DNA from 4 places in the Halomonas sp. FeN2 genome. Region 4 is predicted to be linked to each of the others. Evidence: predicted binding sites of a transcription regulator. Region 4 holds the regulator's gene; each other region holds the start of a gene.

Region 1 (8,072 bases), 1.9 Mb from region 4:
CCGCCGATGGCAGCCAAAATTGCCTTGGTGGGCGGCTGCTTATTGATTGCCGCCGGTTACTTTGTGCCACCGTTTACGCTGTTGCCGCAGATCATGCACGAGTTCCACTTTGTTGCGCTGGTCTTTGTATTGCTGGTGGCGGTGATGCTGATTATCGGCAAGGTGCGCCCAAGGGAAACGGATTGGATTCAGCAGCACAGCGGCGATGTGGATCTAACACCCTGGAAAGGCGCAGTGCCCGCCGGTATCGTTTTGGTCGTGTTAGTCATCGTTATGTATATAAGCTTTGCGGGTTGAATGAAAGCCTTAGTCGCAGATAGTTGAAGCCGTAATAACAAATAGAAAGGCCCCGCTAGCTTATACTAGCGGGGCCTTTCGCATTACTAGAGCGTTATAATTGGTCTCTTCGTCATTCAGTATAGAATTAACTCTGCCAGCCTGATGGTAGCTCTCGTGGGAGGGCGCTTCAGCGCGCGAAGGGTGCCGCAGGCACCCCCTTGGTTTCATTATGCTAGGAGCCCAAATATTCGCGAGCTGAAGCTCCCTCCCACAAAATATAGATAGCTTAGTAGTTTCATCCTGAAACGTGAGGCACAAAAGAGCTAACGAATATTAAATCCACATGAAACGACTGATAACCTATAATTGAGGGCGTTATACGAGGCGCAGCGGGGGCTCGGCGAGCCCTTTGATACCGGTTTCGACCACATACAGCGAGCCCGCTGTTGGCTCTTGGGCCAACTGCTCAGCACTGAATCCCTCTTGCGCCGTGGTGATATACAGCGTTTTTAGATCAGGGCCTGCAAATACCGGGCAGGAGGGTTGGCTGACCGGTAGCTCGACGCGGCCTACTATTTCACCGTTAGGATCCAGGCGAACGACCTGCCCAGCCCCCCACAGCGCTAGCCATAGGCAGCCTTCGCTATCCATCACTGCACCATCGGGGTTGCCTTGGCTGGAGAAAAAGTCCGCCCAAGGCTGCGGCTCGCCTTGCGGCCAGCCGTCGCTATCCAGTTCCCAGCGCATCACTACACCCGTCACGGTATCGGTAAACCACGCGAACTCACCATCTGCGGAGAAGCAGATGGCATTGGGAATCGTTAGGCCTGAACGCAGCCGCGAGAGCTCGCCGCGATGCAGGCGATAAAGGCTTCCAGCGCTTCTTTCAGCGCTTTTACCCATGCTGGAGAGCCACAGGCTGCCATGGCGATCAATGCGGGCGTCATTGCTGCGGGTGATGGGATTATCGGCTTCGAAATCACACCACTTTTCGATACTGCCGCTGCTGGGGTCGAAGCGGCTTAAACGGTCTTCGCCCACCAACAGCAGGCCACCCTCAGCTAGGGGCGCTGCCAGAGACACCCGATGATCAAGCTGATAGTGGCTGCTTTCCCCGGTGGCGGGGGAGAGCCAGTGCAACTGCTTTCCAAGAATGTCGCACCAATAAAGGCGCTGATTTTTGGCGTCCCACTGCGGGCCTTCACCCAAGGTGCAGCGGCAATCGACCGCTAACTCAGCCTGCCACGTTGAAACACTCATATCGGTATTCATTGTTATTGGATCTCCTTATTGTTCTCCTGCCAACCAGGCATCGACGAGGGCTTGAGCCTGTTGACCTACCTGGGAAGCGCTTTGGCCGGGTTTGTATAGCGCGCTGCCCAGGCCTGCACCATCGACACCCGCTGCGCGCCATTCGGCGAAGTTATCGACTCCAGCGCCGCCGACGGCATACAAAAGCGTCCCTGCCGGAAGCACGGCGCGTACTGCTTTCATACCTTCTAATCCTACCTGCACCGCGGGGAAGAGTTTAAGTCCGGTGGCGCCTGCATCCAGCGCATCGAAGGCTTCTGAAGGCGTCACAATGCCCGGCCAACTCGCCATGCCGAGCTTATGCGTTTCTTCAATCACCGCTGGCCGACAGTTGGGAGAAACGATTAAGCGCCCCCCAGCAGCGTGAACTTCACGCACCTGAGCAGGGGTGAGTACCGTGCCTGCACCAATGACCGCGCGCTCGCCAAATGCGTCTACCAAGCGGCGAATGCTCTCCAGCGGGTTGGGTGAGTTAAGCGGTACTTCAATTTGGGTGATACCTGCGGCCAGCACCGCTTCCGCAACATCCACGGCCTCATCAGGCGTTACACCGCGTAAAATACCAATCAGTGGCAGCGACATAGCCAATTTCTCCATGCTTAAATTATTTTAACGCGTGATGGGCGAGGCGCAGGCCTGCTAAGACGGCGGTGTCGCCATCCACATGCTGCGTCTGATAGCCGATCGTATTGAGCGCCAGCGTATAGCGCTGGCTCAGGGCTTGGTTGCCAATCAGCATGATCGGCTCATCTGTGGGGCACTCACGGCAGGCGCCAGCAAGCTCAAGGCCAATGGCGAGTCCGGAGAGTCTGGCCGCCAGTACGGCTCCACGCGTTTCGCCCGCCGGTAGCCGACCATCGAGTAAATCTTGCGCGCGCAGGCCGAACAGTCGGCTACTAAAGGTTTCGGGTGCCGCGTAGATCTCGCTAACTGCCGAAATAAACGCCTCACGGCAAGCGGGGTCTTGAAGCTCATCGTTGCCGATTGAGTGGCGCAAGACCGATTGGTTGGCCAATAACTGGTAAAGCTCGCCGGTTAAGTAGGTCGAAAATCCACTCACAGCACCCGCTTCAAGAGTGGCCCATTTGGCGTGGGTACCCGGCAAACAGGCGAGGCCCGTAAAGTCAGGTGTGTCAGTGACGAGGCCTGCTAACTGGGTCTCTTCGCCACGCATCACATCAAAGTGGGTTGCAGCACTGCGGGTTTGACTTAATCCGGGCAGCAGATAAACACGCAGCTGGTCGCCTGTAAGCGTTGGCGTTACTGCGCCTTGGCTAAGCTGGTCAAGCCGCGTGGGGATCGGCAAATAGGCGGCTTCCAACCAGCCCTGACGGGCGCCTGCCATGCCGCACACCATTACCTTAGTCGTGCCGGTGGCGGGTAGCCAATCGACCACCAGTTGTAGCAGCTCGGCTTCGTACTCATCGGCCTTTAGCGACAGCATGCCCTTGTCGCTACTGGCTTGGGCAATCACTTGGTCGTGTTGATCCAGCCCCCAGGCACGCAGATTGCTAGAGCCCCAGTCAACGGCAATCCAGGTTAATTGGTCTGCAATATCGGGTGTTTCACTCATCACGGTTGATCCCATGTCTTACCACTCCGCAATAGAGCCGTCTTCGTGAGTCCAAACCGGGTTGCGCCAACGGTGGCCCACTTTGGCGCGCTCTTCAACGAATTCTTCGTTGATCTCGACACCAAGGCCTGGGCCCTGGGGAATGGCGCAGAAGCCGTCTTCAATGGCGAGGGCGGATTTATCGACCAAGTAATCAAGGACGTCGTTGCCCTGGTTGTAGTGGATGCCCATGCTCTGCTCTTGGATAAAGGCGTTGTGGCTGACCGCATCGAGCTGTAAAGAGGCGGCCAGGGTTAACGGGCCGAGCGGGCAGTGGGGCGCTAAGGCGACGTCGTAAGCGGAAGCCAGGGCGGCGATTTTGAGGCCTTCGCTAATGCCGCCGCAGTGGGAAATATCCGGTTGAATAATGTCGATCATGCCGTCGGCCAGCAAATCGCGGAACTGGAAACGGGTATGCAGCCGCTCGCCAGTTGCCAATGGGTAGCCTAAACCACCGGCAATATCTTTCAAGCAGGGCAGATGTTCCGGGGCGACCGGCTCTTCCACAAACATGGGGTGAAAGGGTTCCAGCTCGCGCAGCAGCGCTTTGGCCATAGGGCGGTGCACGCGGCCATGAAAGTCGATGCCGATACCGACATCTGGCCCAACGGCGTTGCGGGCTTCTGCCACCCGGGCGACGGCTTCATCGACCTTGCGGTGGGAGTCGACGATTTGCATTTCGGGGGTTCCGTTCATTTTAAAGGCCGTGAAGCCTTTTTCGACCAACGCTTTAGCGCCAGCGCCCACGTCGCTTGGGCGGTCACCACCGGTCCAGGCGTACATGCGCATTTTGTCGCGCACGGCACCGCCCAACAACTGATGAACGGGCACACCCAGATCGCGACCTTTAAGATCCCACAACGCCTGGTCAATACCGGCAATCGCACTCATCAGAATAGGGCCACCACGATAAAAGCCGGCGCGATACATGATGTTCCAAAGATGCTCGATGCGGTGTGGATCCTGGCCGATCAAGTAGTCGGAAAGCTCGTGCACGGCGGCTTCAACGGTGGCGGCGCGGCCTTCAATTACCGGTTCACCCCAGCCGTAGCAGCCTTCGTCGGTTTCGATTTTGAGAAACAGCCAGCGCGGGGGAACTTGCCAGGTCTTGAGTTTGGTAATTTTCATGTTCGGTCATCCTTCTGAATAGGAAATATTCATTGAGTAACTGTTAACTGACGATGCCAAGGTCGATGGCCGTGCGGCTGAGTACTTCTCTCGCGGCGGTTTCTGCGGCGCTGGCATCGCGGCTGCGGATAGCGTCAAGTACCTGGCGGTGGCGCGTAAGACTGTCCTCCAGGGTGTCCGTGTGGTGTTGCGAGCGATGTATCAGTGCCATGATCGAAGGGCGCAATAAATGCCCCATTTGCCGCCAGACTAAATTGTGGCTGGCCCGGTAGGTGGCGTCGTGAAAGGCGACGTCGTACTCGGCATGCTCAGCACGCGCTTCAACGCTGCCTGCACTGCTCTCCATACCGGCAAAGGCACTTTCCAGACGCTCTATGTCTTCAGCCTGGGCTGCCCGTGCAGCGAGCCCTGCGACCACCGGTTCAGCAGAAAAGCGAAAGGCGTAAATGGCCCTTACCAACTGTGGGTCAAGGTTGACCAGGCCAGTCATCCATTCGCTCATCAGTGGGTCGAGTAGATGCCAGTCGCCCATCTCGCGGACCAGCGTGCCTCGGCCCGCGGTTCGCTCTAATAGTCCCGCAGCGGTGAGGCTGGTGAGTGCGTTACGCACTTGGTTACGACTAACGGCAAAGTGTTTGCCGAGATCCAGCTCGCGAGGGAAAACATCGCCGGGCTGCCAATGGCCTGCCAGCAGTGCCTGGGCGAGTAAACGGGCTAACTGTTCAGCGCCACCCTTGTGGGGCGGTAGAGCGTCCAGCGTCATCGGTGATCTCTTGTTTTTTATTGGATTAACCTTAGTCTAGTAAATGTCTGACATTTAAACAAGTCATGCCATGGGCGTCTCTAAAGGACCGATGACGACTTCTCCAATCAAAAAAGCCCACATCTGTTTGCAACAGAAGTGGGCCAATAGTGGTTAGTCAGCCACAGCAGTGCCGTGGTTTCGCATTCAATTTTGAATAGTAAAAAACAACAACTTGAGATTGTCATTACCCCGTCATTTCTCCTCGGTAACGTATTTGAATAACCAACGGAGAGCATCATGCGGAAAAAATTATTACTCACGAGTGTAGCGTGTATCACGGCTTTAGCGTCCTCTGCTCAGGCTGAGACGCTAGGTGGATTGGCGTTTTCTGACACCACGCCCATTACCCAAAACATGAACGCAACGGATGAGTTCACTATCGTGGGTGAAGACGATTTGATGTCCATGGATGCCATCAATGCTGATGGTTCGGTAAGAGCCATCGTTGAAATACCCACGGGCACATCGGCGAAATGGGAAGTCAGTAAAGATGATCCCAAAGCGGTTTATTGGGAATATAAAGACGGTGAACCGCGCGTTGTGAATTACCTGGGCTACCCCGGTAATTATGGTGCTATTCCAGGCACTGCTTTGCCAAAGGAGTTGGGCGGCGATGGTGACCCACTGGATGTGATTGTGCTGGGCCAAGCCGTTCCACGAGGTGAAATTGTCGATGTGAACGTTATTGGTGTTCTGAAAATGCTCGATGATGGAGAGCAAGACGACAAGCTCATTGCCGTTCTCACCCAGGATTCACCTTTTGCGCATATTGAAAGCATGACGCAGCTGGATAACGAGTTCCCAGCTGTAAGTCAGATCATTGATCTGTGGTTTGCCAATTACAAAGGGCCTGACGGTGGTATGGAAGGGCTAGGGTTTGAAGATGCGGAAGCGGCAAGGGCAGTGCTAGAAGCTGCTGCTGAAAACTTCGCAGCCATGCAATAACGACCAAATCCCAGTCATTGGGAGTTGGAGCTCTCAGCTTATCGTTGCTACTGCCTCACTAGCATCGGTGACCGCCCAGGCGGTCACCGAACTGGATCGCCATTAACTATTTCGAAGCGCCTCGATATCCGCATGGGTGGGGAGGGAGGCGTAAGCGCCTGGCCGTGTGACCGCATGGGCACCACATCGGCAGGCGGTATCCACCGCGCGGTGGAGAAAATCAGCATCGTTCTGCCAGTTTTCATCGATGCCGTGGGCCGAGAGCTCTGCCAACAGCCCGCCAATAAAGGCGTCGCCCCCAGCGGTGGTATCTACCGCTTCCACTTTGGGTGGCGCAATGCGCTGGTCAATACCGACGCCTTTGATTACGACATCATTGGGGCCGTCAGTAATCAAAATAACTTTTACCCCTGCCGCTAGCCGCTCTGATAGCCACGATTCTGCAGGATGATCGGCGCGCAAGTAGTCGAGTTCTTCCTGGGAGAGCTTGAGCAGCTCAGCGCCGTCTAGCAGCTGTGTGACTAAGCTGGCATCGGCTTCGCCGCCGGGCCACAGGTTGTGGCGTAGGTTGGCATCCACGCTGACCAGGCAGCCTGCGCGCTTAGCCATAGTGGCCATCGCCAGGGTAACGTCGGCGATCTCTGGGTCGGTCAGGCTGTTACTGCACAAGTGCAGAATGGCAGGGTTCTCGAAGACGCCATGGGGTAAATGCTCAAGGCGATAAAGCAGGTCAGCAGCGGGCGGGCGATAGAAATCAAAAGTGCGTTCGCCTACGTCATCCCGGGAAACGAACGCCAGCGCCGTGCGGGCTTCTTGGGTAAATACCACGCCGCTGATGTCTACACCGTGGCTTTTGAGTTCACGCACTAAAAAATGCCCGAACGTATCGTCGCCCACCATGCCTAAAAATTGGCTAGGAACGCCCAAGCGGGCGCAGGCGACCGCCACGTTAGCGGGAGCACCACCGGCGTAGGGTGTAAAGGTTTCCTGGGTATCGGTCCCCGCCCCTAAACGGCTGGAGAGCATATCAACCAGCGCTTCCCCAAACGCGATAACTGGCGTCATCATTGGCTCCTTAGTGTAATTAACGTAATAGTTGTTTTGTAACGCGTCGTTTTATACAAAATAGCCTTATGCCACGCAGTGGCCGCGGGCGGCTTCCAGCAATTCATACCAGGCTTCCCGGGGTAGCGTGGCAGGGCCTTTGAGCATATCGTTGATTCGCTCAGGTTTAACGCTGCCAACCACCGGTACTGGCGAGTTGGGAAGACTACGCAGCCATGCCAGCGCTAAAGCGCTGGGGGAGCTATCAAGCTCTGTCGCCCACTTCGCCAAACATTCGCCAACGGCGCCTTGCATCAGTTGCCCGCCTGCCAGGGGCGACCACGCCATGGGCGCGTGGCCATCGGCACATAGATCATCAAAGTCGCCGTCAAACAGCGGCGTCGTGTGGGCAATCGAGAGCTCGACCTGGTTGGCTGACAAGCGGTGATGCATGGCGCCCTGCAAGCGCCGCCACTGGCTGGGCAGGTGATTGGAAACCCCCGCCGCGCCAATTTTGCCTGCTTCAATGGCATCGTCCAGCGCACGGCCGGTCGCTTCCGCGTCCATCAACAGATCGGGACGGTGAATCAGGAAATGATCGAGGCGTTCGACATTCAAGCGCACAAGTGAGACATCAATGGCGCTAGTAAGATAAGCAGGGCTGGCGTTGTAGTGCTTTACCTTACCCGAACCGGGGGCGGGGTTGTCGTTTGCGATGCTCGCTTTGGTGACAACCTTGACCCGCTGAGCCAGGGCAGGGCGCGCCCGTAGAGCGGCGCCAAAAAGCGTCTCTCCTTGGCCGCTGCCGTAAATGTCCGCATGGTCAAACCAGTTCAGGCCCTGTTCCAGGCGCGCTTCGATCCAGTCTGCTAATCGCTCCGGTTCGTGCATAGCGGATGTTTCGTGCAGGCGCATCATGCCGAGCAGAAACGGCACATCAAAGGTGGC
Region 2 (8,072 bases), 1.6 Mb from region 4:
AAAAGGCGCGGGGTTTCTCCCGCGCCTTTTGTTTTTCTGGTTATTCGCTATTTTGGGCGTTGCCAAAACTATCTAGCGAATCCCCGCTGGGTATTTTAAGACAACGCCTTGATCATGTTGGTAGTCGCGCTGTATGCGACTAAGATAAGCATCTTCACCGGCTACGCAGTAGTGTTTAAAGGAGCTCGCTATGCAGGACCAGCCTTCTGCTGATACAGAAACGGCAGCGTTAAAACTGCCGCCGCATTCATTAGAGGCGGAGCAATCGGTACTAGGCGGGCTCATGCTAGACAACCAGGCCTGGGATAACGTTTCAGAGCGGTTGGTCGCTGATGATTTCTACCGCTATGAGCACCGTTTGGTGTTCAACGTGATGATTCATCTGGCTGAAGCCGGTCAGCCGCTGGATGTGGTGACGCTTTCCGAAGCGCTGGAAGCGCGTGATCACTTGGATACGGTCGGTGGTTTGGCGTTTCTAGCCGAACTTGCCCGTAATACGCCCTCTGCCAGTAATATTCGCGCCTACGCAGATATCGTGCGTGAGCGGGCTACGCTGCGCAAGTTGATCCGGGCGGCTAATCAAATTGCTGATAGTGCGTTTACTCCCCAAGGGCGCCCGGCTGATGAGCTGCTCAACGAAGCCGAGCGGTTAGTGTTTCAGATTGCCGAGGAGCGCCCCAAAACGGGCGGCCCCATTGGCATGAGCGATCTATTGACCAAGGCGGTGGATCGTATCGATGAGCTGTTTAATCTGAAAGGTGAAATGACCGGGCTATCCACCGGTTTTCGTGATCTGGATGAAATGACCACCGGGTTACAGCCATCCGACATGGTGGTCATCGCCGGACGACCCTCGATGGGTAAAACGACCTTTGCTATGAACCTGGTTGAACATGCGGTGATTTCAAGCGACAAGCCAGTCATGGTGTTCTCCATGGAGATGCCCGCAGAGTCGCTCATGCTGAGGATGCTATCGTCCCTGGGCCGAATCGATCAAACCCGTGTGCGTACCGGGCAGTTGGAAGACGAGGATTGGCCGCGTTTAACTTCTGCGGTCAACCTGCTTAAAGACAAACAGCTGTTTATCGACGATACCGCAGCCTTATCGCCTAACGAGATGCGCTCAAGGTTGCGCCGTGTGGTGCGTGAACATGGCAATATTGCGCTGGTCATGATCGATTATCTTCAGTTGATGCAGATCCCTGGTTTTAGCGAAAACCGCACCGGTGAGATTTCCGAGATTTCGCGCTCCTTGAAGGGGTTGGCGAAAGAGTTTAACTGCCCTGTGGTGGCCCTTTCTCAGTTGAACCGCTCCTTGGAGCAGCGCCCCAATAAACGCCCGGTGATGTCGGATCTGAGGGAATCTGGTGCGATCGAGCAGGATGCCGACGTCATTGCCTTCGTTTATCGCGATGAGGTCTATAATCCAGATAATCCCGACAATCAGGGGATTGCTGAGTTAATTATCGGTAAGCAGCGTAATGGCCCTATCGGCACGGTGCATATGGCCTTTATCGGCAAATATACCCGCTTTGAGGATTTGGCCCCGGATAGTTACGGCCAAGCGTTCGGCGACTAAGTAAATGATGACTGGTTTGTGATGACAGGCTAGTGATAAGTAGCTTGAGGATAGGGGGCGAGTTCGTATAATGCCTCACCCACGATATGTAAAAACGGGAGCAGCAAATGGCAGGTGGATTTCGGCGCGGTAACCGGCAGCGTCTTCCTAAGTTAGAAGGTCGCGGTGAGCTAGAGGCGATAGAGCGCGAAGGCCCTTTTAAAGAGTGGCTAGGTATGCCGGATCTTTATCGCTACCATTTAGTGGTCGCAGGCGAGAAGTATAGTTACCAGACTGAAGATGGTGAGCTGCCTGTGACGGTGGGTGATAAGGTCGTGTTCCGTTACAAAGAGACTAAAGGCGGTAACTGGATTGACCGCAATTCGCTTGGTAAAGCCATCGACCCCTCTGAATATCAATAATCAATTGATATCTTGACCTTCCGGTCAGGAACTCTCTTGCACTATTGGCCTCCTAGCTATTAATGTCTAGTTATTGCTTATTGTCATTACATTGCAATGACGGGGCAACAGAAATGTCACAGGGTACAGCCATGCTGTGCCCTAATGACATTCCGTCTGACATAACGTATGAAATAGCCAAATAATAGGAGGGAACCATGGAGCTTAAGGATCTTAAGCAGTTTGTCGCCAATCACGACAATTTTGAAATTCGCGTGATTACCCATTCGGGCAGCCGTTTTTATCAGATTGAGCTGGAAGACGTTGAAGGCGAGCGCCATATGCTGACGCAGCGTACCAAGCCAATGCTGTTTCGCTCGCTGGACGATGCCTATATGGATCTCAAGCGCGCCGGTATTCATCGCGCCTACCTGGTACAGCATGTGCCTCACGATGAAGTGATAGGCCGCGATGCGCACTATAGTGAGCCGCTCACATCGCGTATGCCGCTCGTTTTTTAACGCTGATCACACCCATTAACGTTTAGTCTGACGCTTTTCCCACCACTGCCCAAGCTGAATGCGGCGACGGGCAAAAAACCGGTAACCGGCATTCATTATGCCGTGTACTCCCGGCAAACATGAAAATTTCACCAGCCGCCGATAGCCCAACACTGCATAGAGGGCACGGCTGGCATCCATGCCGATATACCATTTCCCTTGGCTATCACGCAGGTGCAACTGGCCCATCATGGCGTTAAAGTCCTGCCCATACGCCTGAGCGTTAAAATCACGTGCCTGGATATCTACCAGCGCGATGTGTTCCCGATGGCGATGCTTTTCCAGCCATGCGACTTCCTGTTGGCAAAAGGGGCAGTGGCCATCGTGAAATAGCGTAACTGGCGGTGCAGCATGTAGTGGCGTGTAGCGGCTCATGGTGACTCCCTTTTGGTATTAGCCGAATAACCTGCTGTGTGGCAGGGCTGCCCGTAGCCAGGCGATGCTTCCAATTGATCCAAAAAGTGCTCAGCCTGTTGGCGGATAGCCTCGCGCTTCTCATTGGCCATGCGGTTGAGGGAGCCGTAAATCAGCTTCATGCGAGGGTTCTTGCTCAGGTGCTCAACGTTGGTTTCGAGAAAGTGCCAGTAAAGGCTGTTAAAAGGGCAGGCTTTTGCCCCCGTGACCTGCTTGGGTGAGTAACGGCAGTGCTGACAATGGTCGGACATTTTGTCGATATACTTGCCCGACGCACAGTAGGGCTTCGAGCCCATTAAGCCGCCGTCGGCATGGAGCACCATCCCCAGCGTATTAGGCAGCTCTACCCACTCACTGGCATCGGCATAAACCGCCAGGTACCAGTCACATAGCGCCTCAGGTTTAACCCCGCACAGCAATGCGAAATTGCCTGTGACCATCAGTCGTTGAATATGGTGGGCGTAGCTATTGTCGATGGTCATCTGAATAGCACGCTGTAGGCATCGCATATCGGTATCCGCGTCCCAGTAAAACGCTGGCAGTTCGCGCTCAAAACCTAGCTGATTAGCACCCTTGTAGTTGGGCATCTGCGTCCAGTAGAGCCCGCGCACATACTCGCGCCAGCCAAGTATCTGACGGATAAACCCTTCCGCGGCGTTGATCGGCACGTCGCCGTCGTAGTAGCGCTGCTCGGCAGCTTCGCAGACCTCATGGGGTGACAGCAGGCCGATGTTCATCGCAGCTGAGAGGCGCGAGTGATACAAATAAGGTGCAGAGTCACTGATTGCATCTTGATAGTGGCCAAAATCAGCCAGTCCATGGTCTAAAAAATGGTGTAAATCCACCAGTGCTTGTCGACGAGTGACTGGCAGGTTGAAATTATCCAGAGACCCCATGTGGTCGCCAAAATGGCCCTTGGCATCGTTTAGCGCTTCTTGGGTGATCGCATCCTGACGATGTTGAGGTAGCTCAGGGAAATCCAGTTTGGCTTTGATAGGCTGGCGATTGTCGTGATCAAAATTCCATTTGCCGCCCACGGGCTCGTCGCCCTCCATTAAGTAGCCGGTACGTTTGCGCTGTTCTCGGTAAAAGTACTCAAGGCGCAGCTGTTTGCGGCCACTTGCCCACTGGCTAAAGTCATCGGGTGTAGTGAAAAAGCGCTCATCCTCAAGAAGTCGCCACGGAATCGTTGCGTTTTCGCGCTGCTGCATCGTCTCCCATAGCCGCCATTCGCCAGGTCGGGCAACGCGTATCTCATCGCAGCCATATTGTTGGGCGATACGTTCAGCTTCTTCAATAAGGGAGTGGCAGTTATCCGCATCATCCAACGCGCTGTAATGTACTTGAAAGCCCTTTTCGCGCAGTGCTTGAGCAAAGTGACGCATGGCGGCCAAAAAGAGGCCAATTTTATGGATATGATGGGGCACATAGCTCGCCTCTTCGCCAACTTCAAATAGGGCAACCACGGCATTGGCGGGCGCGTCTTGCAGCGTTGTGAGTGAAAACGAGAGCTGGTCCCCGAGCACCAAAAGCAAAGGCTTGGACATAAGTTGGCCTGTAGTTATACAAATAATGCCGATAGTATAACTTTATACCGCCAGTTTGCCGAAAAGTGATAAGATTTAATTAATTGATAGATGTACTGAGTACCATCGTTATTTTTCAGGAGCACGAGTAATGACCGAGAATGTCGTCAAGGATCAGCCGGGCGAGGGCCGCCTGGCTCATGCACCCAGCGAGCATCCGCCGGTAGCGCGCGCCAAGGTGGGTGTTGTGCTGGCAAACCTGGGAACCCCGGATGCCACCGACTACTGGTCAATGCGTCGTTACCTCAATGAGTTTCTTTCTGATAAGCGCGTGGTTGACTATGCCGGTTGGAAATGGCAACCGTTGCTACAGCTGATTATTTTGACCAAGCGTCCCTTCTCATCGGGCAAGGCCTACCGGGGAATCTGGAATAACGAGAAAAACGAAAGCCCGCTGTTGACGACAACGCGTGCTCAGACCGAGAAGATGACCGCTCGTTTAAAAGCGCTTTACGGTGATGATGTCGAAGTCGATTTCTGCATGCGCTACGGTAACCCATCGACGGAAAGCGTGCTGACGCGATTAAAGGAGAAGGGCTGCGAGCGAATCGTGTTTTTTCCGCTCTACCCTCAGTACGGTTCACCCACTACGGCGACGGCGAATGATCAGGCGTTTCGCACCCTGATGAAGATGAAGTGGCAGCCTTATATACGTACGGTGCCCGCTTATTTTGAACATCCCGCCTACGTTCAGGCGTTGGCCAACTCGGTGCAAGAAGCCTACGACGGTTTTTCGACCCGGCCGACCAAGCTGGTTGCCAGCTACCATGGCGTTCCCGAGCGCTACCTGATGGAGGGTGATCCTTACCACTGTCAGTGCCAGAAAACGACGCGCCTGCTCCGCGAGAAGCTTGGTTTTAGCAAAGAGGAAGTGGATACCGCTTTTCAGTCGCAGTTTGGCCCTGAAAAATGGGTCGGCCCACAAACCGTTAAGCATGTGGCAGAACTCGCCAAGCAGGGGCATAAGCACATTGCGATTATGTCGCCTGCTTTCTCTTCCGACTGTGTTGAAACCCTGGAAGAGATCGAAGAGGAGATCCGCGATAGCTTTATGGAAGCAGGCGGCGAAACGTTCAGCTATATCCCTTGCCTGAATGATCGCGACGACCATATTGAGGCACTGTTAGCCGTCATCAATAATGAACTAGCAGGATGGCTATCGGCCCCAAACACTAGTGTTTAGCTAGCTAGTTGTCATAACTGAAAGCTAATAGCAGCCGCCCTGCGAAATTAATCGCTGTGCGGCTGTTTGCGTTTAAGCGTTTGACTGGTCAGTCAAAACTGCCTGTTATATGGTGTACAACTTTAGAATCACTATTATTCAACGCTGGCATATCATTGGCAAAGCAAGGTGTCTAACCGCTAGCGGCTGTCTGGGTGGTGAGCCTTTCGTTCTTCAGGGGGTTTCGCTTGATACAATTTGCCGTGTTAATGGGTTTCGTGCTGGCGGCGCTATCGCCAATGTTAAACCACTGGTTTGGTCAGCGTACCAGCCTGGTTCTGGCACTATTTCCTGCCGGATTGGCGGCGTGGCTGGCACTGCAAGCGCCTGAGGTCATTGAGAACGGCAGCCTGCTTTTAGAGTGGCAGTGGGTGCCTTCCCTGGGGATCAGCCTCACCTTCTTGCTAGATGGCCTATCGCTGCTATTTGGGCTGTTGATTACCGTTATGGGCGCCTGTGTGCTGGTGTATGCCGGTGGCTACCTTAAAGATCATCCTGATATTGCCCGATTTCACATCGCCTTGGTCGCTTTCATGGTGTCGATGCTGGGGCTGGTATTAGCTGACGGCTTATTAACGCTATTTGTTTTTTGGGAATTGACCAGCATTACCTCCTATTTGCTGATTGGTTTTAACCACGCTGATATCAATGCGCGAAAATCAGCTCGGCAGGGCCTATTCGTTACCGTGGCGGGCGGGTTAGCGTTAATGGCTGGGCTGGTGCTGCTAGGGATTGCAAGCGGTAGCTGGTCGCTGGCGGAGATTCTAGACCAGGAGGCTGATCTGCGTGAGCATGCACTCTACACGCCGATGCTGATCTGTTTGCTGCTTGGAGCCTTCACCAAGTCGGCTCAGTTTCCATTTCACTTCTGGTTACCCAACGCTATGGCCGCGCCGACTCCGGTATCGGCTTACTTGCACTCGGCCACCATGGTGAAAGCGGGTATTTACCTGCTGGCGCGTTTACACCCAGAGCTGGGCGGTACTGAGTTATGGGTCGGTGTTCTTTCCGTGGTTGGCGCGACCACTATGCTGGTAGGTGCATTTTTAGCGATTCATCACACCAATATCAAAAAGCTGCTCGCTTACTCGACCATCATGGCGCTAGGCACGCTGACGATGCTATTGGGCATCGGTACCGAGTACGCGATGACCGCATTTGTGACATTTCTTTTGGCGCACTCTCTCTATAAAGGGGCGCTGTTTATGGTCGCCGGTATTCTCGATCATGAAACCGGCACGAAAGACGTTACCCAGATGGGCGGGTTACGCTCAGTGATGCCGTTGACTGCCACCATTGCGTTGGTGGCTGCGCTTTCGCTTGCCGGCGTGCCGCCGCTACTCGGCTTTATCGGTAAAGAGCTGATGCTTGAATCAGTACTCGGCGCCGATAGTTTCCGAACACTACTGGTATTGTTCGCCTTTCTGGCCTCTGTTTTGACTATCGCGGTCGCCTTTATTGTGGCGTTACGTCCTTTTTACGGTCAACGTCACCAAACCCCGCTTGAGCCACATGAAGCGCCGCTTGGCATGCTGCTTGGGCCCGCATTGCTCGCGCTAGGGTCGCTCCTGTTAGGCCTGATGCCCGCTGTACTGGGTGCTGATGCGTTGTTAACGGCAACCGCCACGGCTATATCCGGGCAAACATTAGAGGTGGCGCTGTCGCTTTGGTATGGCATTAACGTCGCGTTGATAATGTCGATCGTTAGCCTTGGGTTAGGCTTTTTGCTGTTTAGGCGTTGGGACAGCGTGCGTGGCAAGCTCTTTGCCTTGGCACCTTTGATGCGTCATGGCCCCGAGGCGGGCTACGAAAGCATGATGAATGGCATTGTGCTCTTCTCCGAGTGGCAAACGCGGCTGCTCCAAAACGGCTACATGCGGAACTATATTTTAGTGATGTTAGCGACGCTTATTGCACTGATCGGTAATTCAATTCTATTACGCCATTCGCCTGTGTTTACCTTTGACCTGGATGTACGCTTTCACGAGGTGGTTGTGGCAGGCACCATGGCGATGGGGGCGCTATTTGCGACCATTACTCGTTCCCGGCTTGGGGCAGTAGTTTCTGTAGGGGTAATGGGCTTTTCTATTGCGTTAATTTTTATTCTGTTCAGTGCGCCAGATCTGGCAATTACCCAACTGCTGGTAGAGACCTTAACGGTTATTTTGCTGGTGCTCGTACTGTTTCGTCTGCCGCGCTTCTCTAATCTTTCCACCAGCTTGGAGCGCATACGCGATGGCGTGGTGGCTGCGATGATGGGTATTCTGATCTGCCTATTGATTATGACCTCGTGGAGCATTCAACAGTTTGAGCCTATTTCGACCTATATGA
Region 3 (8,072 bases), 1.5 Mb from region 4:
CATTGTGCCGATTCCCGGCACCAAGCGGCTGCGCTACCTTGAAGAGAATGCGGCAGCGGCGTCCATCTCCCTGACTGCTGATGAGCAAGAGCAGTTGGAAACCGTCACCGCCAACCTTCCGGTAACCGGTGAGCGCTATACGCCGGAAGGCATGAAGGGGGTTAATGCGTAAGTGTCGGCAACTTGCCTACTGAATAATCTCACCAATGGAACGCTTACCGTCCAATAGTAGGTACTCCTGATTCGTCAAACTGGACGTCTGCACTGTGTGGAGCAGAGCGTGAGCGACATTAGCCCGAGAGATTTGGTTGTCACCGGCTTCGTCAAATGAATCGGCAAACTGATGACTAGCAGCTTCGTCGGTCAAACGACCAGGCTTGAGAATGACGTAGGGAACGCCGCTGTTGCGAAGGTGAGCATCAGCGGCAAATTTCGCGGCCATATAGGGGCGCATTTTCTCGGGCGCCTCTAGCGGCTGTTCTGCACGCATGGCGCTAATCATGATGTAGCGGGAGAGGCCTTTTTGCTTGGCGATATCGGCGGTACGAATAGCACCGAAAAGGTCAATCATCAGGGTTTTATCCGGCCCGGTGTGGGGGCCTGATCCCGCCGTGAAGACCACTTGGTCACAGCCGTCAAAGGCCTGCTCAAACTCACCTTCTAAATCGGCGACCACGGTATCAATGCCGTGCTCTTTGAACCAGGCTGCCTGCTCTTCACTGCGAATCATTGCCTTGATAGGCGTGCCCGCTTTTTGGGCCAGTTCGCAAAACTGCTTGCCAATCTGTCCATTCGCGCCAATCACTAACGTTGTCATAACGACTCCTTGTGAATTGCTTACACCTCTCTCAGTGCAGGCACTTAGGCGAAATTCAACCCCAGGTGCAGGCACTGACAGCCATTTTGCCTTTAAGCTATCACTCCAAACACATGCCCGATGGCGGAGGTTAAGGCCATCGCAAGAGCGCCCCAAAACATCACTCTTGCCGCAGCTTTTAGGATGGGTGCTCCACCCACTCGGGCAGCTATAGCGCCCAGCAAGGCCAAAAAGAGCAGTGAGAACAACGCGACCAGAGGAATAAGCAGCGCGGAAGGCGCCCACCAAGCGACCAGTAGCGGCAAAAGAGCGCCGATGGTGAACGTCGCGGCTGAAGAGAGGGCTGCTTGCAGGGGGTGCGCTTGACTGAGGTCGGTGATGCCAATCTCGTCTCGCGCATGGGCGCCTAGGGCGTCGTTGGCCATTAATTGTTCGGCGACTTGTCGTGCCAATTCGGGTGCCAAGCCGCGCGTTTCATAGATAGCGGCGAGCTCTTCCTGCTCTAGTTCATAGTGCTCCGCCAATGCTTGGCGCTCGATGTCGAGATCAGCATTTTCAGTATCCGATTGCGAGCTTACCGAGACATACTCCCCCGCGGCCATCGACATAGCGCCAGCCACCAAGCCTGCAATACCTGCCAGCATAATATCGCCTTGAGTGGTATTAGCCGCGGCAACGCCCAGTATCAGACTACTGGTCGAGACTATACCGTCATTCGCGCCCATCACTGCGGCTCGCAGCCAACCGGTACGGTGAGATCGGTGATGCTCTGTATGAATCATGGGCTTTTCCTTTCTAGATGGCGTATCCAACTCGACAATAGCACTTAGGGTCATCGACTATCCTGCTGGCACCACTCGAAGCAGCCTGCCCTCGGCGCTGTCGGTAAGTAGATACACCTCGCCTTCTGGGCCTACTCGCACATCTCTTATACGCTCATCTAGCTCACCAAACAGGCCTTCTACATCGTCGGCTTCGCTACCATCGTTTGATAAACGTACCCGGCGCACTTCTTTATTTACCAGCGCTCCTATCAGTATATCGCCCTGCCACTGCGAGAACAGCTCGCCGCTGTAAAGCGTTATCCGTGAGGGGAGCAATAGAGGGCGTCCATTCTAAAAATGGCCAAGGTACTCATTTACACCGTATGGTGCGCTTGATGCCCCTTTGAGCACTCATTAAAATGTCGCGCCACCTAAAGAGAACTCCCATGAAGATTAATGTGGTCGGCACGAGTGGCAGCGGCAAGAGCACCCTTGCAAAGCAGCTCGCAGACGCTTTGAACGCCCCATGCGTTCAGCTTGATCAATTATTCTGGCGCGCTAACTGGCAAGGAGCGCCGGACGATGTGTTCTTCACCGAGCTGGAAGAGGCTTTAGCAGTCTCACCACAAGAGTGGATACTGGATGGTAATTTTGATCGCACTCGGCATATTAAGTGGCATGATGTGGATATGGTGGTGTGGGTCGATTACCCCTTTTGGCGAGTATTTAGCCAAGCACTCACTCGTGCCGTTAAACGCATCATCAGCCAAGAGGAACTCTGGCCGGGTACAGGTAATCGCGAGAGCTTCCGCAAAACGTTTCTAAGCCGTGACTCGGTTCTACTATGGTCACTGAAAACGTGGCGGCAAAACCGGAAACGCTACTTTGCCGATATGATTAACCCCCTCTATTCGCATATTCAGTTTGTACGTTTGACTTCCATAAAAGAAACACAGGTTTTGGTGAAGAGTCTCAACGTGAGTGCCTAGCTCTTGGGTGGCTATATAGCCCCGCTGCGTATTTGCTTAATTGCTGCCCTAATCGGCCCTTGATGAAACACTGAACAATTTCTGTCATTTGGCTTTAACGCTTCAGGGCATGTAGGCTTATTGAACGAACATTCAATTAAGGAACTTTCATGCAACGTCATCCGTTATTCGCCGCAATGTCACTGGGTCTTTTCGCTGGTGCTGCCACCACGACTGCGCTAGCAGATATGTCGCCACTGGAGCAGCAGCTAAAAGATCTTGAGTCATTTCAAGTGATCGCCCACCGCGGGGCCAGCGGCCACGCGCCGGAAAGCACCATGGCGGCCTATGAATTGGCCCATGAGTGGAATGTCGACTACTTAGAGCTGGACGCCCAAATCACTGCCGACGGTGAAGTCGTGGTGTTCCATGATGACGCCATTGATCGCACCAGCAATGGTGAAGGCAAGATTAATGACTTCACCTTGGAAGAGCTGAAAGCGCTGGATACCGGCACTTGGTTCAATGAAGCCAATGCTGATAAAGCAGACGCGGACTTTGCAGGGGCACAGATCCTCACGCTGGATGAGCTTTTCGAGCGTTTCGGTCACAATGCTCGCTACTACATTGAAACCAAGTCACCGCAGCTAAACCCAGGCTTGGAAGAAGCCCTGGTAAAAACGCTGGAAGAACATGACATGGTCGAGAGTGGCCGCGTGTTAGTGCAGTCTTTCGAGCAGGAAAGCCTATTAAAGGTGCAGGAACTAAACGACGACATTCCGCTCATCCAGCTCGTTTGGTACTACCCCAGTGAAGAGGACGAATCGCGTTTAGTGGAGTGGACTGGTGTGACACCGGGCCCAGCAGAGATTAATGATGAAGACTTCCAGGCGGTAGCGGAATACGCGTCGGGAATCGGTACTAACTATATCTACGAAGGCCAAGAAGTCATTGATGCCAACTTTATTCGTCAAGCAAATGAAAATGGCCTGCCGGTACACGTTTACACCGTCAATGAAGCCGATGAGATGGAGCGTTTGATGGAAATGGGCGCAAACGGCCTGTTCACAAATTACCCAGATCGCTTGCTTAAGCTCGTTGAGTAACCATCGTTGAAGTGCTTATTACGCCCGGCTTTGGCCGGGCGTTTTTGTTACTAAACTCTACTCAAGCCCAAGCTGCTCCAGTACCTGCTCTACTCTTTTACGATCGCCCGCTTGCAGCGTTTTAAGCGGCTGGGGCAAGCAGGGCTGACTCACCTTGCCGGTGACTTCTGCAATGGTAGCCGCCACTCGCAGGCTACCGCCGTATTCACGGTAGAGTACCCACAGCGGTTCAAGGGCGTCTGAAAGTGCCTTGGCCTGCTGAACGTCCCCCGCCTGAGCAGCTCGGGTTATCGCCAGCGCTGCTCTAGGGTATAACCCGCCGATAACGGAGTACCAGGCATCACATCCCGCATTTAGGCCGGTGGCTGCTACCGCATCCCCGCTGATGCCAATAGTGACATCAGCGGGGATCAGCTTGCGTAACCCAGCCACCCGCTCCTTTGCAGGTTCAATATCGTTGTTCACCGGCGGGATTTTGATAGAGCGTACCTGGGGCAACTGGGCGATTCGCCCATGCAACTCATCGCTAAATTCAAAATGGGTAGTGCCAGGGTTATCGTACACGCAGAGCGGCACACTCAGTGATTGGCAGACTGTAGCGTAGAGGTCGAAAACCTCATCATCGGTAAGCTTTTGATAGGAGACCGGCGCTAGCAACACCCCGCTGGCGCCTGCTTGCTGAGCGCGCTCTGCGTTAGTCAGCACATCACGAGTACGTAGCGCACCAATACCTACAATAACAGGCGTACTAACTGCATTTTCAACGCTAAGCTGGACAACACGGGCGCGCTCATCACGGCTTAAATAGGCATAGCTACCGGTCGAGCCCAACACACCAATGGAGCCCACCCCTGCCTCAGCTAAATGAGCAACTAAACGGGCAAATTCATGCTCCATGATGCGCTGCTCGTTCATAGGGGTTAGCGGAAATGCACTTAGGCCAGTGAACATGAAGGTTGATCCTTTTAAGGTAGATGGCGGCGTAGTCTCCCACAGGCGATTAGCTGTTAGGTACAAGGATACGGTAATGGAATAGTCATAACTTATCCTCGCTATTCGTTGACATAACTTCCTGTTATTTTTCTTGAATTGATGTAGTGTTTGGGTATGTGCCGTATCGATACGGCACAGTCGTTTTTGGATGCGTATCTTTCAGTCATACCATTAGAGCTGAATATAAAAACAGTTCCGTTAGTGCTGCGAGGGAGAACACGTCATCAATTCATACACATTTAATGTGCAGAGCAGAACTGCATCGTGCGTGAACCTGGCGTTCATCAATCAACCAGTAAGCCATCACCAATGCCATCACCGGTTATAAGCGGTTCTCCATTGCGATTGGCCTTACTGGCAGTGACCACCCTTGTTTTGCTGGTGGGACTCTCTTTCGCAGCAACGAATGCCATCGCTCGGGAAGCACCACTTTATTTAGTGGCTCATCCTGATGTTACTACCCGCTGGCTGAATCGGGATACCACCCGCGCAATTTTTGCGATGCGCCAACGCACATGGCCGGATGGCCAAGCTGTCAGGGTTTTCGTCTTGAGTAATAGCCACCCCGTGCATGCTCGTTTTGCCAAAGAGCAATTGGCGGTTTACCCGCATCAGCTTCAGCTAGCCTGGGATCGCATGGTCTTCTCAGGTACAGGGCAAGCCCCCGACCGTGTAAGTGACCAAACCGAAATGCACGAACGCATTGCCACGACACCCGGTGCTATTGGCTATCTTGAAAGGGAGTATCTGGATGATAGAGTCCAAGTCATTTCGATGGAATGAATGCCGAACCATTGCCGCTTTGCTAGGCACCGTTGCAATGGGATTAGCTGCTAACGCACAAAGCGACGAACATGCCCTTGATACTCTGCAGGTACATGGTTTTCTTAGCCAAGCGCTAGTGATTACTGACGATAACAACTTTTTTGGTCAAAGTAGCCAAGATGAAGGCAGTTTCGAATTCACCGAAATCGGCCTCAACGTCTCCTTACGTCCCCATCAGGATGTGCTTGTTGCTGCCCAGGTGCTAAGTCGTCGAGCTGGAGGCAATAGCAGCGATGCTGAACCTAAGCTGGATTACGGTCTAGTTGATTACCAAATGATTTCAAACCAAGAGCGTACCCTTGGTATTCAGCTAGGCCGAATTAAAAACCCTTTTGGCTTTTACAACCAAACCCGCGACGTGGCATTTACCCGTCCGAGTATATTGCTACCACAGTCTATCTATTTTGACCGAACGCGTTCTTTGGCTCTTACAGGGGATGGGCTAACGTTATATTTGGAAGAGCGGTTGGATAGCGGAGTAGTAAGGGGCCAGCTTGGTCTAGGCGAGCCTCAGGCTGGTGATGATTTAAGTCAAACGCTTCAACTACAGCGTATTGCAGGCTCTTTCAATCCTCAGCAATCCACCATTGCACAGGTTCGCTATGAGCATGATGGAGGACGTATTGTTGCAGCTGTAAGCAACGCTAATGTGAAGTCTCGAATAGAGTCACACTACCAAGGTGTGAACGATGGAGATTTTTACTTTACGCCCTGGATATTTTCACTCCAATACAATCAAGAGCTTTGGAGTATAACTGCTGAGTATGCATTACGGCGATCAGGATTCAAAAACTTCAACCCAACTTCTTTAAATTTCAATACAACAGGTGAAAGCTGGTACTTGCAATACACTCGACGCTTTTACGACAATTGGCAGTGGCTAATACGCTATGACAGTTTAATCAGTAATCGAAATGATCCTTCAGGGAAAGACTTTGAAGCTAAGGGGCTGGGGCCTGCACACACCCAATTTGCGGAGGATCTAACATTTGGTCTTCAGTGGACACCGCACCCTCAAGTAATGTTGGCAGGCGAATACCACCATGTGGACGGCACTGGTTGGCTGCCCATTCAGGATAATCCAGACTCTTCAGCGACCAGCCGAAGATGGAATATGTGGTTATTCCAGCTATCGCTGCGCTTCTGACGTTTCCCCCGATCCTGGCTAGGACGTTACCGCGATGAAAACACCCACCCTTTTTCGAACGCCTCAGCGTCTTAGCCTAACCTGGCGGGTCATCGCGTTAAGTAGCCTCCTGCTGTTGGCGCTGGTAACACTTTTTACCTGGTTAGGTCACGACAACTTAACCCGTCAGTTTCAGGAAAGTCGCACTCAGCACCATGAACGCCAGCAGCGAGAAATCCGTTTAGCACTACTCCGTTCATCGGAAAATTTACGCCAGTTAGCCGGTTTGACTGCCGCTTCTGCGAGCCTTGGACTGCCTTTACAAGCAGGCAGCACAGCCGATGTGGAGCAAGCGCTGGACGCCCAGTGGCCCGCTCTTCAGCTCGAGGCAGGGATTGATGAGATTTTAATCATCAATACTCGCGGAAAAGTCATGGGAAGCTGGGGAACCGGAAATTCGCAAGCACAGCTTCCCATCTTGAGCTGGGTAAGTCGTGTTATGGACACCGAACGACCACTTTCAGCGCTTCGCTGTTCAGCTAGCTGCCAGCAGTTTGCTGCCGTACCGGTTCTGGTGGACGGAGAAAGTGTTGGCATGGTCGTGCTGTCCCGCTCGTTAGCCGACGTCACACGGCAAGCTAAAGAAGTCTCTGGCAGCGAAGTCGCACTACTCGTGACCGGGCCCGCTGAAGACAATCAGGTAACGACAATACGACAGTTGCCAGCATGGAACGGTCAACTGCTCGCACTCACAAGCGAAGAACAAAGCCTAGTCCCGTTGCAGCAAGCGGCAGACACTGCCCCTGTTCGCCGCTTGATGGAAGCACCATTAAGTCTTGAACATGACGGCAGGCATTTAGAACTCAGCGCAGTGCGCATGGAAGAGGATAACGAGCGTAGCAATATCGGTTACTTCCTGCTGATATCAGACATTACCGAACAAATTAAAGCAATTAATCAGGATACTCGCACGCTGCTGTTCGTCGGCATGCTCGGCTGGATTGCCGCTGAACTACTGCTACTGGTCATACTGCTTGGCCCAATGGCTAGACTACGTAGAGTCGCCGGGCTGCTTCCTGCTTTGGCCGACGGGAAGTTTAGCGACATACACTCCGCCATTCCCAACCACCGCCGCCGCATTCCCGACGAGATAGATGTGCTTGAGAGCACCACACTCGAGCTTTCGCGCCAGCTCGAACTGTTAGAGAGTGAAGTACAAGAACGCGGTGACCAACTAGCCGAGCGCATTGAAGAGCTAGCCAAAGAGCGGGACTTCATCAGTGGCCTGTTGGACACAGCCCAGGTGTTTATAATTGCTCAAGACTGCACTGGAAGGATAAGCCTAGCCAATGAGTATGCTCAGTTGATGCTGGGGCTTAATGAGGCTTCGCTACTTGGACGTCATTTTGTTGATGTCTTCGAGGCGGGTGCCCCTGCCACGTTGAATACGTTTTCCTATCCCCAGCAAGAAGA
Region 4 (8,072 bases):
TCACCTTCATCATGCGTTAAATCTTTTGCTGTGTACTCTGCTTGAGCGCTGGTGCGGTGTGACTCTGCCTTGATAACTAGAGGGCGCTCGCCTTCGTCATACATCAAATCAGATGGGCTAAACTCAGCTTGGGCCGAGGTACGGTGTGACTGTGCCTGAATCGGCTGATCATCGACGGTAAAGTCTTGGTTAGCTTCAATGGACATATGTGCCATTGCCAACGGGCTAGCCAGTAGACCAAATGAAAGTCCCACAACGGCTGCTTTTTTTACAAATACGTTAAACATAATATTTACTCCTGACGACTGTTTGATACCGCTGAAGTGAAGTAAGAAGAGGCCCCTGGCTCAGTTCTCACTGCGGTTAGCTTCACTACCTTAATCTTGCACTTAAAATGCCAAAACCGATATTAATTCAATTAATAGCAATAAAATCAACTACTTATTTTAAATATATTGTGCGCAATAATACACCGCTACAAACAAAAGCACGCTAATTACATGTGCACTAATGACACATGCGCAAAATTGTCTGTGCCTTTATGACACACTACTCAACGTCCGCCTTAAAAGCGCATGCAAATACGCCTCGTATCAAAAGGCAACAGTATAGTTTTTAGGGAGAAAACAAGAAAAGTACAAAGCAGAGGGGGAGGGAAAAATATAGATTGAAAAAAGTAGGCAGCAAAAAATTAGGCCCCGCTTTGCGGAGCCCGATATCAGAATTGGTTATAGGGAATGACTAACGTTAGCTTCCACTCCTTGTGCGGGACTCCAACCTTGGAATTTCCCCTGACTAACGTTTTGATTTCCTATTGATTCATCCTTGAATCTAAGAGCATCCTTGCCTGTGTAACATCCTGTTGATCGCTTCTTCATCCGATGAAAAAGCATTCAATGATATCTAAAAAATCACCAATAATTAGCTACCGCTATTTTCTTCAACAAGCTCATCTTCGCCATACTCAGCATCATCTGAGTGGCTGCTTGATTGAGGATCCATGTCGCTAACGTCATCGCCTTCGTCATGGGTTAAGTCATTCGTCATATCTGTATCACTGCTGTTTGAGCTGCCTACACCTTGTGGATCCATTGGCTGCTCATCAGCTGTAATACCCTGATTTTCGTCAATCGCCGAATTTTCATCGGTTTGTGCAAAAGCTAATGGACTTGCCATCAGACCAAAAGAAACACCTAGAATGCCAGCTTTCTTGAGAAATTCCTTGGACATCATATTCCACCTCCGATCGCTGTTTGTTACCGCTTAGTCAAGAAAGAAGGGCTAACCAGTAGCCAGCATTTCCTGCGGTCGTCTTTCTTAACTTTATTGCTGCATTCGGTATGCCAAAAAAACATAAAATAAAATAAAAACATCAAAAATCAATAACTTGAATTCAACTTGAAAGCATTTTCAGAAATCTACCCAGCTAAAATATGACGCTAAAAACTGTGTAGAAATGACACATGAGCAAGGTTTTACCAATCTTGCATGCCAATATTGCACACTTCTACAAATATTGTGCGGCGGGACATTTGGCTACATCAAACAAGACGCGAGGGGGGGAAGGCGCAGCGAAACAACGCCCCTTTACCGGGGAGGGATTCAATTTGCAGTTGCGCATCATGACGCAACAGTACGTGCTTAACGATGGCTAAGCCTAAACCTGTGCCGCCCGTTGCAGTACTGCGCCCCTTATCGACTCGGTAAAAGCGTTCGGTTAAGCGGGGAATATGCACAGGATCAATCCCCTCTCCGTTATCTTCCACATCAATACAGCCACCGCCAGTAGCGCTAGCTTTCCAGCGCAGGGTGATTTGGCTGCCTGCTGGTGTGTAGCGAACCGCATTAAAGGCAAGGTTAGAGACGGCGCTACGAATTTCCTGCTCACTGCCTAGCAGCCGCGCATCGCTCTCAAGTGCGACGGTGATGGTATGGCGTTGATGCGATAAGGCTAGTGCGTCAGCACACACGCTTTGCAGTAAAGGCTCAAGTGACAGCGGATGATGATCTTGCCCACCTTGGTCAATCTCCAAACGCGAGAGCAGCAATAAATCGTTGACCAGATTCTGCATCCGCTGGGTCTGCTCCTGCATTTGCTGGACACTGCGACCCAATCGCGGCGGAAGCTGATCGGCGATATCACTGTAGGTTTCCAAATAACCTGATAGAACGGTCAGAGGGGTGCGCAGCTCGTGGGAGACGTTGGCGACAAAGTCGCGCCGCATCTGCTCTAGGCGATGCAAGCGGGTGATATCGCGCGCCATCACCAAGCGTTCGTCGTCACCATAGAGAGTAATTTGATATTGCAGGATTCGCCGTTCATCAATCGGCGAAGTGAGCGTTAACGGCTCACTGTAATTACGCGCATTAAAGTAGCTGATAAAGCTTGGGTCGCGCAGCAGGTTAGTAATGTGTTGACCACGATCATGGGCCGTTTGTAGCCCCAGCATGGCGGTAGCAGCACTGTTCCACCACTCCAGGTCGCCGTGGCGGTCAAGCATAACCACGCTGTCACGCATCGCTTCAGACGACTCTTGAATACGCGCCAGAGTAGCGCGCAGACGGCTTTGGGTAATGCGCTGGCTTTTTTGATAGCGGTATAAACGATCGAATAGCTCGCCCCACATTCCACTGGCGGCAGGGGGTTCATCGTGAGGGTTAAGCGTGAGCCACAGGTAAAGCTCGCGCAACTGTCGTAGGTGGTAAAACAGGCATAGCGCAAGCCCTGCCGCGAGCCCCAGCCCGGCCGAACCCAACAGCCAGCCTAAGCAGGTGCCCAGCGTGGCCAGCCACGCTATTCGCCACAGCTCACGACTCCATAAACGCACATTTACACCCGTGCAGAGAAACGGTAACCGGTACCCCGAACCGTTTGAATCAGGTTTTGATGCACCTCGCCCAGGGCTTTACGCAAACGGCGAATATGCACATCAACTGTGCGCTCTTCGACATACACATTCCCCCCCCACACTTGGTCAAGCAGCTGGCTGCGTGTGTAAGCGCGCTCTTGGTGGGTCATAAAAAACTGTAGCAGCCGGTACTCGGTAGGGCCCATTTCCAGCGCTTTGCCGTGAGCGCTGACCCGGTGGCTAACCGGATCAAGCAGCAGGCCGTTAATCTCAATGGGATCTTCAACGCCACGTGGCGTCGCACGGCGCAGCACCGCTTTTAGCCGTGCCACCAATTCCCGAGGTGAAAAAGGCTTGGTGATATAGTCATCTGCACCGGCTTCAAGCCCTTGAATTTTATTATCCTCTTCGCCTTTCGCGGTGAGCATAATAATCGGGATTTCGGCGGTAGCTTCTTCACGCTTTAGGCGTCTTGCCAGCTCAATACCACTAGTACCGGGCATCATCCAGTCCAGCAGTAGTAGATCGGGCTGGTGGTCGACCACCATGGCATGAGCATCCTGGGCATTATCCGCTTCGAGCACGCGATAGTCAGCCATTTCCAGCGCTACCGCGATCATCTCGCGAATCGATGATTCATCATCGACAATCAGAACGGTCTTGGCGGTCATACCAGAGCCTCACGGTGTCCAAAGAAAACTTGCTCAAAGATAAACAGTTCAATGACATGTCAGTGACGATAACACCATGACTTGATGACAGTTACATGACAACCGCCGCGATTAACCAGCCACAGGCCACCAGCTAAGCGCAATACCGGCAAAAATCAGCAGGCCCGACCAATGATTGTTAAGAAACGCCTGGAAGCAGGCATCCCGCTCCTGGTCGCGAATTAAGCGCTGCTGATGCAGAAAAGTCGCCGCCATTGCCGCGAGCCCTAACCAGAAGAAGCCACCTAAACCAACCCGCCAACCTACCCATGCCAGAAGCCCCAGGGTAGCTAGCTGGAGTAAGCCAATGATCAAGCGATCCGCATTTCCAAACAGCACGGCCGTTGATTTAATGCCAATTTTTAAATCATCGTCGCGATCAACCATGGCGTACTGGGTATCGTAGGCTACTGTCCAGCACACATTCGCGCAGAATAGCAGCCATGCTTCCAGCGGCACGTGGCCAAGTATGGCGCCAAACGCCATCGGAATTGCCCAGGAAAACGCCGCACCCAGCACCACCTGAGGAAAGTGGGTATAGCGCTTCATAAACGGATAAATAATCGCCAGCAGCACCCCGCCCAGCGAGAGCAGTACCGTAAACCAGTTGGTCAGTAATACCAGAATAAACGCAGCGGCCACCAGCGCAATAAACAGCAGTTGGGCTTCGGTTTCGCTGATACGGCCTGTCGCTAGCGGACGATGTTTTGTGCGTTTCACATGCCCATCGAAGTGGCGATCCGCATAGTCATTGACTACGCAGCCCGCGGCGCGCATCACATAAACGCCGGCCACAAAAATCACCAGCACATTTCGCCCTGGTACACCTTCCGCAGCCACCCAAAGGGCCCATAGCGTCGGCCACATCAAAAGCCATGTGCCTATCGGCCGATTCAAGCGCATCAGCTGTAAAAAGTCTGTCACGCGAGCCCATCCCTTCGGCCGCAACAGTGAACGATCCATGCTTACCTCACGAAGAATAAGATGCAGGCGCTAGCCTAGCGCGAAGGCAGGCCAAGATCATCTGCCATCGCACCCAAAAAATACTCTTGCACTAATAACGACAGGCCGCCGTGATAAAAGACGGAGCGCCTTCCCCAGGCACAACTCCCATCGATACCATTCACGCTAATAAAATCCGGGGGTTGCTTCGTCGCTTCCAAAGGCCCGCGAACTAAACCTGGCTGTCGAAATAGCCAACTGCCTAGCGAGCGCTCACCCAAACTCTCCAAACGCTGGCCCTTTAGCTGCGTGAGGGGGGCGACCGAGCGAGCCACCACCCACGGCGTTTCATCCAAGCACAGCGCCACTTCCCGCAGCCAGGCGTAACGCTTGAAGCCAATGCCCAGCGCCTGAGCCTCATCCTGGCGCGGCCAGCCGACGCCCTGATGTAGCAACCGTACTCGAAACGGCTTCTCTCCACCCGCGACCATTAAGCGGGCGGTTAACGAGTCGGTGGAGGCGACCCACTGCCACCAGGAAGCACTCATCGCAGGCCGCGCCGCATCAATCGGGCGCCAGCGGGAAAATAGAGGATTTTGCCGAAAAGCAGCAGCCGTCACCGAGTTCTCCAGGGCAATTAACGGGTTGGCTAGTGTAACATGAGCACTGAAAGGCTTTTGTTTCAGCGACTTTTTTAACGACTCGGTTTAGCGCCTCTTTTTTCGCACTCTTTTTAGCAACTTTTTTTGGTGTCTGCATGCCCGCCACCCAAACACAGAAAACGTCCTCTCACGCTGCGCTGGTGATTATTGGCACTGGCATGGCAGGGGTTGGCCTTGCCCGGGTGTTACGCCGATTGGGCGACCAACGCTCAATCACGCTGGTAAGCGCTGACAGCGGCGATGACTACAGCAAGCCGTTGCTCTCCACCGGCTTCGCCAAGGGCCTCGAGCCCGAAAAATTAGCCCAGCGCAGCGCGTCTGATCTAGGCGAAGAGCTAAATGCCCAGATGGTTATCCACACCCAGGTAGACGAACTGGATGTGGATAACCAAGCCGTTCTTCTTGAAGACGGCAGGGTGCTCGGCTACGACACACTGGTACTCGCCACTGGCGCTGCACCACGGTTGCCCTTCAGCCTTGAGCCCAGCTTAGCCTCACGCTGCTTTACCATTAATGACCTGGACGACTACCGCCGCTTTCACACGGCGCTAGGCCACGGCCCAGCACAGGTGGCGATTATTGGCGCGGGGCTGGTCGGCTGTGAATTTGCCAACGACCTTCACGCTGGCGGCCATCACGTCAGCGTCATCGCCCCTGAAGGAAGCCTGCTTCCTCGCTTGCTGCCACCGCCTTTAGGGAACGCCTTGGGCGATGCCTTTAGCGAAGCAGGGATCCACCTTCACCTTGGCCGTTCGATTGATTCCATCGCGGCCGAAAACGGCGAAGACATCCTATTACGTCTGGATAATGGCGACACCGTCAGCGCTGATCTCGTGCTGATGGCAACCGGCCTTGCACCCCGTACGGCGCTTGCCGAATCAGCGGGTTTAAGCGTATCGCCTAGCGGTATAGTCGTTGACCGCCAGTTGCGTACTTCGCACCCCAATATCTACGCCCTGGGCGATGCAGCCTGCGTAGACGGCGTTAATGCCATGTACGTTCAGCCGCTGCAAGCCAGCGCTAAGGCACTGGCGGCAACGCTTTCGGGCACCCCCACAACCGTTAGCTTTGGCGCCTGGCCGGTAGTGGTTAAAACGCCGCTGCTGCCAGTAGTGGCCTACCCGCCAACCACCACGCCCGAGCGCTGGCGAATTGAAGGCGAAGGCGGTGATATCAGTGCCTTGGCTGAAAATAAAGACGGACGTTTGATTGGTTTTGCGTTGACAGGCGGCTGCGTGAGAAGGAAAGTGGAGCTTTCCAGAGCAGCACCTGCGCTGCTAGGCTGATTTTCGTCGCGTTCACGACTAGGCTAGAGAAGCTATCCTAATCGGCTACGCACCCAACAACATGCATTTGTTTGATGTTTGATTTCTTTTAAAAAGGGGAGATTCCTTATGCGCAAACCTGAACTCGCAGCAGCCATCGCTGAAAGTGCCGACCTGTCCAAAGATAAAGCTGGCCAGGTGCTGAACGTCATTCTGGATGAGATCACCAACAGTTGTGCCAAGGGCGAAGATGTCGCGCTGATTGGTTTTGGTACCTTCACGGTACGTGAGCGCGCAGCGCGTACCGGCAAAAATCCGCAAACCGGTGCCCCGCTGCAGATTCCGGCCAGCAAAAACGTTGCCTTTAAGCCAGGCAAGGGACTCAAGGACGCCGTTTCCTAATGAAGCTCAAGCTGACGCTGTGGCTGCTGGGCGTACTGCTCAAACGCGCCCTGCGCCGCAAACCGCGCTTTCGCGAACAGTTAGAACGCATGCGCGGCCTGGACTGGGGGATTGCCACGGAAGATCTAAGCATTGCCCGCCACTACCGGATGACGCCGAAAAGTGTCAGTACCGGCAAAGGGCTGCCCGTGGACTTAGATCTTGAGCTACGTTTCCGTGATCAGGATACCGCTTTGAAAGTGCTCAAAAAGCCAACCCAGCAGGCCTTTCTCGACGGCATGATGAACGGCAGCGTGCGCTTGGTGGGTGATTCCGCCGATATGAATAAGCTGCAAAAACTACTCAAGTATTTGTAGCGGCTTACGATTGGCATAGGGTAGCGGCTTAGTTTAAATAAATTTAGGCTAAACAAGGTAGAGGTATAAAAGCTATCGATGGACATACCTCATCAACGCCTCGTTTACTTCCGCGTTACCCTTGAATCTGGCTCCGTGCGCCGCGCAGCGGCGCGCTTGGATATTGCTCCCTCGGCGGTAAGCCGGCAAATTGCTCTGCTGGAAGAAGCCTTGGGAGCAACCCTGATGGAGCGTCAGCGCGACGGCATTTCGCCTACCCCGGTAGGCGAAATGTTGCTTGAATACTGCGAACGTCGCGGCGCCCTTGATGAAGGCTTTATTGCGTCACTTGAATCCTACCAGCGCATGGAAACCGGTAAGATATCGCTTACCGTCGGTGAAGGGTTTGTCAGTGACCTGGTAGCCTCCCCGCTGCATGAATTTACCCAACGCTATGCGGGCATTCAGCTCGATATTCATACCGCAGGCACCTCGGGCATTATTGAAGCCATTGTCGACGATCACACTCATATCGGCTTAATGTTCCACGAGCGAACCCACCCACAGCTACGCTTCTGGGCATCGACGCCTCAGCCGCTAATGGCTATTCTGCCACCGAACCATCCACTCACCTTGCAAACGTCACCGCTCACGCTGACTCAGCTCAGTGATCAGCCGATGGCCATGTGGGACACCAGTCACGGCGTTCGCCAAATGGTTGATCAAGCGTTTCAGCACGCACGCATTGCACCCCGCCTAGCGATGAATACCAACTCCATGGTGGTATTGGCACAGTATGTACGCAGCGGCATGGGCGTTACGCTGCTACCGGCTTTTGCTGTCGCGCACGACATAGAAGCGGGCACGCTCGTGGCGCGCCCGGTAGACCATCCGCTCTTTCAGCGCT

Evidence for each region. The regulator PhoB, encoded in region 4, activates phosphate uptake and scavenging genes when phosphate is short. The targets are predictions, from matches to a motif close to TGTCATANNNNTGTCANA.
Region 1: KF947_RS02430 (inorganic diphosphatase) is a predicted target of PhoB. The motif match lies at 5,315-5,332, and genes of this name have one in related genera.
Region 2: KF947_RS03760 (DUF6482 family protein) is a predicted target of PhoB. The motif match lies at 2,062-2,079, and genes of this name have one in related genera.
Region 3: KF947_RS04255 (glycerophosphodiester phosphodiesterase) is a predicted target of PhoB. The motif match lies at 2,653-2,670, and genes of this name have one in related genera.

Annotation. Positions count from the first base shown of each region.
Region 1 covers NZ_CP074200.1:501,249-509,320, reverse strand. Annotated here, with positions in the region: gene KF947_RS02460 (solute:sodium symporter family transporter) at 1-297, shown strand, start outside; gene KF947_RS02455 (SMP-30/gluconolactonase/LRE family protein) at 655-1,539, opposite strand; gene KF947_RS02450 (2-dehydro-3-deoxy-6-phosphogalactonate aldolase) at 1,567-2,187, opposite strand; gene KF947_RS02445 (2-dehydro-3-deoxygalactonokinase) at 2,195-3,163, opposite strand; gene dgoD (galactonate dehydratase) at 3,182-4,330, opposite strand; gene KF947_RS02435 (FadR/GntR family transcriptional regulator) at 4,374-5,093, opposite strand; gene KF947_RS02430 (inorganic diphosphatase) at 5,373-6,080, shown strand; gene KF947_RS02425 (carbohydrate kinase family protein) at 6,183-7,145, opposite strand; gene KF947_RS02420 (aldo/keto reductase) at 7,212-8,072, opposite strand, start outside.
Region 2 covers NZ_CP074200.1:794,964-803,035, reverse strand. Annotated here, with positions in the region: gene dnaB (replicative DNA helicase) at 191-1,579, shown strand; gene KF947_RS03765 (hypothetical protein) at 1,687-1,980, shown strand; gene KF947_RS03760 (DUF6482 family protein) at 2,178-2,480, shown strand; gene KF947_RS03755 (thiol-disulfide oxidoreductase DCC family protein) at 2,496-2,894, opposite strand; gene KF947_RS03750 (cryptochrome/photolyase family protein) at 2,891-4,480, opposite strand; gene hemH (ferrochelatase) at 4,611-5,702, shown strand; gene KF947_RS03740 (putative monovalent cation/H+ antiporter subunit A) at 5,933-8,072, shown strand, end outside.
Region 3 covers NZ_CP074200.1:897,924-905,995, forward strand. Annotated here, with positions in the region: gene KF947_RS04230 (aldo/keto reductase) at 1-172, shown strand, start outside; gene KF947_RS04235 (SDR family oxidoreductase) at 188-817, opposite strand; gene KF947_RS04240 (VIT family protein) at 910-1,599, opposite strand; gene KF947_RS04245 (PQQ-dependent sugar dehydrogenase) at 1,657-1,917, opposite strand; gene KF947_RS04250 (adenylate kinase) at 2,028-2,570, shown strand; gene KF947_RS04255 (glycerophosphodiester phosphodiesterase) at 2,720-3,655, shown strand; gene KF947_RS04260 (dihydrodipicolinate synthase family protein) at 3,713-4,606, opposite strand; gene KF947_RS04265 (hypothetical protein) at 4,958-5,431, shown strand; gene KF947_RS04270 (hypothetical protein) at 5,400-6,620, shown strand; gene KF947_RS04275 (EAL domain-containing protein) at 6,655-8,072, shown strand, end outside.
Region 4 covers NZ_CP074200.1:2,425,142-2,433,213, forward strand. Annotated here, with positions in the region: gene KF947_RS11115 (hypothetical protein) at 1-287, opposite strand, end outside; gene KF947_RS11120 (hypothetical protein) at 922-1,233, opposite strand; gene phoR (phosphate regulon sensor histidine kinase PhoR) at 1,542-2,828, opposite strand; gene phoB (phosphate regulon transcriptional regulator PhoB) at 2,831-3,520, opposite strand; gene ubiA (4-hydroxybenzoate octaprenyltransferase) at 3,632-4,522, opposite strand; gene KF947_RS11140 (chorismate--pyruvate lyase family protein) at 4,558-5,121, opposite strand; gene KF947_RS11145 (NAD(P)/FAD-dependent oxidoreductase) at 5,259-6,449, shown strand; gene KF947_RS11150 (HU family DNA-binding protein) at 6,558-6,830, shown strand; gene KF947_RS11155 (hypothetical protein) at 6,830-7,186, shown strand; gene KF947_RS11160 (LysR family transcriptional regulator) at 7,265-8,072, shown strand, end outside.